DNA from 2 places in the Microbacterium sp. CIAB417 genome. Region 1 is predicted to be linked to the other one. Evidence: riboswitches for the same ligand, from Rfam matches in the RefSeq annotation. Region 1 holds a riboswitch; the other holds the start of a gene.
What was found. A riboswitch is a leader RNA that binds a small molecule or an ion and turns the genes downstream of it on or off. The one in region 1 is predicted to bind glycine.

Region 1 (4,017 bases):
TGGATGTGGCCTTCTCTCGGCGGATGTGCTGCTCGCGCGTCTGCAGCGCGAGGCGGTAGGCGGGGTGTCCCGCCGCATCCTGGGAGACTCCGACGAGGCGTCCGGGAAGCTGACGCTCGAGTCCCGCACGCACGGCGAGGTACCCGGCGTGAGGTCCGCCGAAGCCGAGCGGGACGCCGAAGCGCTGCGTGGTCCCGGCGGCGATGTCGGCACCGAATGAGCCGGGCGAGCGCAGGAGGGTGAGCGCGAGCAGGTCGGCGGCGACCACCACGAGCCCGCCCTGCGCCTGGACGGCCGCGACGAGCTCGGTGGGATCCCACACGCGGCCACTCGCCGCCGGGTACTGCACGAACGCTCCGAACACGGCGTCGGACGCGGTGCCCGGCTCCCAGGTGCGGGTGTCGATCTCGCGGATCCGAATGCCGACCGCGGCGGCGCGGTGGTGCAGCAGCGCCTTGGTCTGCGGGAGGGCGTCCGCGTCGACCAGGAAGACGTCGGACGCGGACTTCGAGGCGCGGCGGGCGACCAGCATCCCTTCGACGACGGCCGTCGCCTCGTCCAGCATCGAGGCGCCCGCGGTCGCCAGGCCCGTGAGGTCGGTCACCATCGTCTGGAAGTTGATGAGCGCCTCGAGTCGGCCCTGCGAGATCTCGGGCTGGTAGGGCGTGTAGGCGGTGTACCAGGACGGGTTCTCGAAGACGTTGCGGGCGATCACGGCGGGCGTGAACGTGTCGTAGTACCCCAGGCCGATCATCGGCCGTGCCGGACGGTTCGCGTCGGCGAGCGCGCGCAGCTCCGCCAGCGCCTCCGCCTCGGTGGCGGCGTCCGGGATGCTGCTCGTGGCCCGCGTGGCCGCATGGATGGATGCGGGGACCGCGGTGCGCACGAGCTCGTCGACGCTCGCGTACCCCAGCGTGTCGAGCATGTGCCGCTGCGCGGCCGCATCCGTGCCGATGTGACGCTCGGTGAACGGAACGCTCACGCGGCGCCCTCGATGAGCGCCTCGTACCCGGCGCGGTCGAGCAGGGGCGCGCTCTCGCCGTCGAGCTCGATGCGCACGAGCCACGCGCCGTACGGGTCGGCGTTCACGAGCGAGGGGTCGGCGTCGACCTCCCCGTTGACCTGGATGACGCGTCCGCTGAGCGGGGCGTAGAGCTCGCCCACCGACTTCGTCGACTCGATCTCGCCGCACACCTGCCCGGCGACGACCGGGGCGTCGATTGCGGGAAGGTCGACGAACACGACGTCGCCGAGCTGTTCGGCGGCGTAGTCCGTGATGCCGAAGGTGGCGACGCCGCCCTCGATGAGCACCCACTCGTGCTCGGCGGTGTAGGACAGCGTGGTCGGATCGACGGTCATTTCTTCCTCCGGTAGAAGGGCGGTTCGGTCACGGTCGCGGGGATTCGCGAGCCGCGTACATCGATGAACAGGTCTGTGCCGATCGGGCTTCGGTCACCGTCGACGTAGGCGAGCGCGATCGGATGTCCGAGGGTGGGGCTGAGCGCACCGCTCGTGATCTCGCCGACCACGGTGCCCTCGGCGTCGAGGACGGCATAGCCCGCACGCCCTGCACGCTTGCCCTCCGAGACAAGGGCGACCAGAACGCGCGCATCGGACGCGGGCTCGGTCGCCCCCTTGCCGATGAAGGCGTCCTTGTCGTCGGCGACCACGCGTGCGAGCCCGGCCTGCGCGGGCCGCACGTCGCGGTTCAGCTCGTGCCCGTACAGCGGCATGCCCGCCTCGAGGCGCAGGGTGTCGCGCGCCGCGAGGCCCGCGGGGACGAGGCCGAAAGGCTCCCCCACCGCCAGGAGGGCGTCCCACAGCTCAGCTGCCGCATCCGGTCGCACGAGAATCTCGACGCCATCCTCCCCCGTGTACCCGGTGCGCAGGATCAGCACCGACTGCCCGGCGAAGTCCGCGGCGCGCACACTGTAGTAGCCGAGGTCGTCGAAGCTCCACGGCGTCGGGGCATCGCCCTGACGACGCGCGGGTTCTGCGAGTTCCAGACCGGGCAACGCCTCGAGCACCGCGATCGCCGCCGGGCCCTGCAGGGCCAGCAGCGCCGAGTCGTCGGACACATCCTCGACCGTGACGTGGACCCCGGCGATGAATCCGAACGATCCGTCCGCGCTCACGGCGGGAGCGGGCGGCGTGAACGATGCGCGCGCGTCGGCGAGCGCCTCCGCCACCGCATCGTGGTTGCCCGCGTTGGCGATGACGATGAACCAGTCGTCGGCCAGGCGGTAGACGATGACGTCGTCGACGATGCCGCCGTCGGGGGCGAGCACGAGAGAGTACTTCGCTTTGCCGAGCCGCATGCCCGAGTGGCGGGCGGCGAGCGCGTAGTCGAGGAAGGCTCCCGCGTGCGCGCCCGTCACGAGGAACTCCGCCATGTGCGAGATGTCGAAGAGCCCTGCGGCCTCGCGCACGGCACGGTGCTCGGCGAGATCGGACCCGTAGCGCACGGGCATGAGCCATCCGCCGAAGTCGGTGAAGGCGGCTCCGGCCGCCTCGTGGCGGTCTCGGAGCGGGGTGGAGCGTGGATCGGTCATGAGTTCTCCCGGGTGGATGCGGGTAGGCGAGGGCCTGAGAACTCCCCCTCTGTCATGGGCCTGAGAGTTTCGAACACGCGGGGCGCGATCTTTCACCGTCGGCGGATCCGCGAGGATCGCTTTTCAGAGTCGCCCGACCGGGGCGGTACGCGTACCTGAGAGATTGGCGGGGAGGCTTGCTCCTTCGGTGCTCGGACAAGATCTCCGAGACTCTCCCGCACCGGTCGTGGGGCCGATATTCACGTTGTCGGGCCAGCATAGCCCGCCGCACCCGCGCGGGCGATCAGGGCACGCAGGCGCCGGAGCCGACGGCATCCGTCAGGGTGGGCGCTGCCTCAACGACCGGGGCGAGCTCGGTCGCGGTCGACGCGTACCCGATCTCGGAGCCGTCGTCGGCGCGCGCGAACACGATGCCCACGGCCTCCCCTGCGGCGTTCAGCACCGGGCCACCCGAGTTACCGGGGCGGACCGTGGCCGCCAGCGCGTAGACGTCGCGCTGATCGCGTCCCTGGTCATAGATGTCGGGCACCGAGACCACCCCGACGGTCTGCACCGTGGCGCTGCCCATCGTGAACGGTCCGCCGTAGGGGTAGCCCTGCACGACGGCGGCGGCGCCGGGGCCGAGATCGGCACCGATCGGCAACGCGGCCGCATCCAGATCGTCCACCGCGATCAGGGCGAGATCCGCCGTGGCATCGACGTACACGACGCGTCCCTCGCGCGCGGCGCGCCCCGGCAGTTCCACCATCGGACGCTCGACGCCCGCGATCACGTGGGCGTTGGTCACGACGCGATCGGGAGCCACCACGAAGCCGCTCCCGGTGAGGTTGCGTCCGCAGGAGTACGCCGTTCCGGCGATGCGCGCCACCGACTGTGCCGCGGTGCTGAGGGCGGAATCGTCGAGGTCCACGGGCGGCGCCACGTCGGTGGGTGCGGTCAGTTCTCCGAACAGCGCACCCAGCTGCGGCAGCCCGTCGTCGAGAACGGCCGAGCGCACCTGCACCAACGCCTCGTCGACGGGCCGCGGCGTGACCGTGTCGATCGTGCGCAGGACGGCGGAGGATGCGAGGGCGGAGGACACGAAGGGGATGCCGAGGGCGGCGACGCTCTGCCCGACCAGCGAGAGCACGAGGGCCGCGACGACCGTCATGGCCCCGGCTCCCAGCACCCGATCGATTCCTCGCAGGCGGATGCGCGTCGCTCCCCGGCGCAGCGCCCGACCGAGGGCTCCGCCGAGCGAGGCACCCAGCACGAGCAGCCCCACCGCAACGGCCAGCGCCGCCCAGCCGCGCCAGGCGGGATCGGGGACCCAGCGGGACACCACCGGCACGAGCCACCACGCGGCGACCGCCCCGACCACGAGTCCGGCGATCGTCCCGACGCTCGCCAGCAGGCCCCGCCGCCATCCCTGGATCAGCACGATCACCAGCACCACGACCAGCAGGATGTCGATCACGATCGGCGG
Region 2 (4,017 bases), on a different contig from region 1:
GATGCCGGGACGGCCTGGCGCATCAGCTCGTCGACGGAGGCCTCGGCATCCGCGACCCCGAGGGCGTCGAGCATCTGCCGCTGCGCGTCGGAGGTCGTCCCGATGTGACGGTCGGCGAAGGAGACCATCAGCCCTCCGTGATGGCGACGTAGGCGTCGCGATCCAGCAGGCCGTCGAGCGCGCCATCGGCGACGGCGACCTTGATCAGCCACGCGTCCTCGAACGGCGAGGAGTTCACCAGGGCCGGGTCGTCGACCACGGCCTGGTTGACCTCGGTCACGGTTCCTGCGACCGGCGCATAGAGCTCGGAGACCGACTTCGTCGACTCGGCCTCGCCGAAGACGGCGCCCCGGGTGAGCTCGGTGCCCACGGCGGGCAGCTCCACGAAGACGATGTCGCCGAGGGCGTCCGCGGCGAAGTCGGTGATGCCGACCGTCGCCGTGTCGCCGTCGACGGCGACCCACTCGTGCTCTTCGCTGTACTTCAGGGTTGTCAGGTCGGTCATCTCGTCCTCCGGTAGAAAGGCATGTCGGTCAGGGTCGCGGGGATCCTCGTCCCCCGCACGTCCAGGAAGAGCGGCTGCTCGCGCGCCGCCGGGTCGATGTAGGCCATGGCGATCGGGTGTCCGAGCGTCGGGCTGAGCGCACCGCTGGTGATCTCGCCGACGACGGAACCGTCCTCCGACACGACGGCGTAGCCCGAACGGCCGGCTCGACGGCCCTCAGCGGCGAGGCCGACCAGGACTCGCGCGTCGGATGCCGGCTGCACCGCGTCCCTGCCCACGAAATCGTCCTTGTCGGCGGCGACGACGCGTCCCAGCCCCGCCTGCGCCGGCTTGGTGTCCAGCGTCAGCTCGTGGCCGTACAGCGGCATGCCCGCCTCGAGACGGAGCGTGTCCCGTGCCGCGAGACCGGCGGGAACGAGACCGTGCGGCTCCCCCGCCGCGAGCACCGCATCCCACAGGGCGGTCGCGTCGGCGGCGCGCACGAGCAGCTCGAAGCCGTCCTCGCCGGTGTACCCGGTGCGCGCGATCAGCAGCGGCTCGCCGCGGAAGCGGGCCGACGCCCAGGCGTAGTAGCGCTGTTCCGCCCACGGGATCGAGACCTCCGTGATGCCGTCCGTCTCGGCGAGGATCGTCTCGGCGGCCGGGCCCTGCACGGCCAGCAGCGCGTAGTCGTCGGAGACGTCGACGACCGTGACGCCCCCTTCGCTCGTCGAACGGTCCGCACCCCCTTCGCTCGTCGAACGGTCCGCACCCCCTTCGCTCGTCGAACGGTCCGCACCCCCTTCGCTCGTCGAACGGTCCGCACCCCCCTCGCTCGTTGAGCGAGCCGCAGGCGAGTCGAAACGCGTCCGCTCCTGGAGCGCGTGCGCCACGGCATCCCGGTTCCCGGCGTTGGAGATGATCAGGAAGCTCTCCTTGCCGAGCCGGTAGACGATGACGTCGTCGACGATGCCGCCGGACTCGGCCAGCACGAGCGAGTACTTCGCCCGGCCGACGGCCACGGCGGAGATCCGACCGGCCAGCGCGTGATCGAGGTAGGCCGCGGCATCCGGACCGTCGACGGTGAACTCGGCCATGTGCGAGATGTCGAACAGACCCGCGGCCCGGCGCACGGCATGATGCTCGGCGAGGTCCGACGTGTAGCGCACCGGCATCTGCCAGCCGCCGAAGTCGGTGAAGGACGCGCCCAGCGACTCATGTCGCTCGCGCAGAGGTGTGAAGCGGGCCACGGAGTTCTCCCGGATCGGACGGATGGATGCCGTACGGAATGCACGGTATCCGAGAACTCCCCCTCTGTCATGGGCCTGAGAGTTTCACCCCGATGGGGCTTTCACCGTCGGCGGATGCGCGGGCATCGCTTTCCAGAGTGGCCCGACCGGCGCGGTACGCGTACCTGAGAGATTGGCGGGGAGGCTTGCTCCTTCGGTGCCCGGCCGGAATCACCGGGGCTCTCCCGCACGGGTCGTGGGGCCGTCTTCAGTTGTGCGACCAGCTTACGGCCTCCCCGCGAGCTCCGCGCGCACCTCGTCGCGCAGCCGGCCCATGTTCTCCGGGTCGGGCGCCGCGCCCAACAGGGTCTTCGTGTAGTCGTGCTGCGGGTCGAGGATGACCGCGTCCGCCGGCCCGCGCTCGACGATGTCTCCCCGGTACATCACGAGGATCTCGTCGCTGAAGTGGCGTGCCGTGGCGAGATCGTGCGTGATGTAGAGCACGCCGAGGTTCTCCTCGCGCTGCAGGTCGGCGAGCAGGTTCAGGACGCCGAGACGGATCGACACGTCGAGCATCGAGACCGGCTCGTCGGCGACGATGAACCGTGCGCCCGGCGCAAGCGCCCTGGCGATGGCGACGCGCTGCCGCTGTCCGCCGGACAACTCGTGCGGACGCCGCTCCGCGAAGCTCTCGGCCGGCGACAGCCGCACCCGCTCGAGCAGATCGAGGGCCTTCTCGCGCACCTCGCCGCGGGAGAGCTTCGGGTGGTGGATGCGCAGGGGCCGCTCGAGGTGATGGATGATCGTGTGGAACGGGTTGAGCGACGCGAACGGGTCCTGGAACACCATCTGCACGTCCGACCGGTAGCGCGCCAGCGCGGATCCGGATCTCCCGCTGGGAGCGCCGTCCAGCAGGATCTCCCCCGACGTCGGCGTCTCCAGCTTCATCAGCATCCGGGCGATGGTCGACTTCCCGCTGCCGGACTCGCCCACGAGCGCGATCGTCTTGCCCGCCTCCAGAGTGAACGAGACGTCCTTGACCGCGTGCAGCGTCGTGGACTTGAGCCCCGAACGCAGGCGGAAGTCCTTGACGAGGTGGCGTGCTTCCAGAGTGCTCATCGGACGTCCTCCTTGACGGATGCCGCGGCCGCCCCCGCGTGTGCGGCGTCGCCGCTGCGGACGAAGCCGCCGCGCTCTCCGCGCAGGCTCGGGAAGCTGGAGAGCAGCTTCCGGGTGTACTCGTGCTGCGGGGTCCGGTAGATCTCCTCCGCGGTGCCCTGTTCGACGATCTCGCCCTGCAGCATCACCGCGATCCGGTCGCTGATCTCCAGGAGCATCGGCAGGTCGTGGGTGATGAAGATGACCGCGAAGCCGAGCTTCTCCCGAAGACGCATGATCTCGCGGATGATCCCGCGCTGCACGACCACGTCCAGGGCGGTGGTCGGCTCGTCCATGATCATGACCTGCGGATCCAGCGCCAGCGCCATCGCGATCATCACGCGCTGGCGCATTCCTCCGGACAGCTCGTGCGGGAAGCTCGTCAGCCGGGAGGGATCCACCCCCACGAGCCGGAGCAGCTCCTCCGCGCGTTCGGTCTTGGCGCGGCGGCTCATGCCGGGACGATGCGTGTCGAAGACGTCGAAGATCTGCGCCTTCACACTGATGACCGGGTTGAGGGAGTTCATCGCCCCCTGGAACACCATGGAGATCTTGTCCCACCGGAACGCGCGCAGGCCCTCGTCCTCGAGCCCGACGATGTCGATGTCGTCGCCGTCCCTGTCGTGGAAGACGATCTCGCCGCCGGTCATCAGCGCCGGCGCCTTGAGCAGCCGGTTGAGGCCGTAGGCGAGCGTCGTCTTGCCGCAGCCGGACTCGCCGGCGAGGCCCAGGATCTCACCGCGGTGAAGAGTGAGCGAGACGTCGCGCACGGCCTTGACGGGCGGATCGACCTCGTACTCGATCGAGACGCCGCGGGCGGTGAGAACGGGTTCGGAGGCGGTCATGCGCCCACTCCCTTCGTCTTCGCGGCCTTGCGCACGCGGCGCGCGGCCTCGGGGGCGACCCGCAGCTTCGGGTTGATGATCTCGTCGATCGCGAAGTTGATGAGCGACAGTCCGCAGCCCAGGAGCGCGATCAGGATGCCGGGCGGGATGAACCACCACCACGCTCCCGTGCCGAGCGCCTGACCGGACTGCGCGTCGTTGAGGATGGTCCCCCACGTGATGGAGTCGGTCGCGCCGAGACCCAGGTAGGACAGGCCCGCCTCGCCCAGGATGGCGAAGATGATCGCGAACAGGAACTGCG

Region 2: it holds a riboswitch for glycine, as region 1 does, so the genes downstream of both, KYX17_RS01465 (glycine cleavage system aminomethyltransferase GcvT) here and KYX17_RS13370 (glycine cleavage system aminomethyltransferase GcvT) in region 1, are expected to answer to the same signal.

Annotation. Positions count from the first base shown of each region.
Region 1 covers NZ_JAHZUT010000003.1:221,501-225,517, reverse strand. The annotation lists gene gcvP (aminomethyl-transferring glycine dehydrogenase) at 1-925, opposite strand, end outside; gene gcvH (glycine cleavage system protein GcvH) at 979-1,359, opposite strand; gene KYX17_RS13370 (glycine cleavage system aminomethyltransferase GcvT) at 1,356-2,552, opposite strand; glycine riboswitch at 2,686-2,780, opposite strand; gene KYX17_RS13365 (MarP family serine protease) at 2,836-4,017, opposite strand, start outside.
Region 2 covers NZ_JAHZUT010000001.1:282,562-286,578, reverse strand. The annotation lists gene gcvP (aminomethyl-transferring glycine dehydrogenase) at 1-128, opposite strand, end outside; gene gcvH (glycine cleavage system protein GcvH) at 128-505, opposite strand; gene KYX17_RS01465 (glycine cleavage system aminomethyltransferase GcvT) at 502-1,734, opposite strand; glycine riboswitch at 1,877-1,971, opposite strand; gene KYX17_RS01460 (ATP-binding cassette domain-containing protein) at 1,999-2,832, opposite strand; gene KYX17_RS01455 (ABC transporter ATP-binding protein) at 2,829-3,716, opposite strand; gene KYX17_RS01450 (ABC transporter permease) at 3,713-4,017, opposite strand, start outside.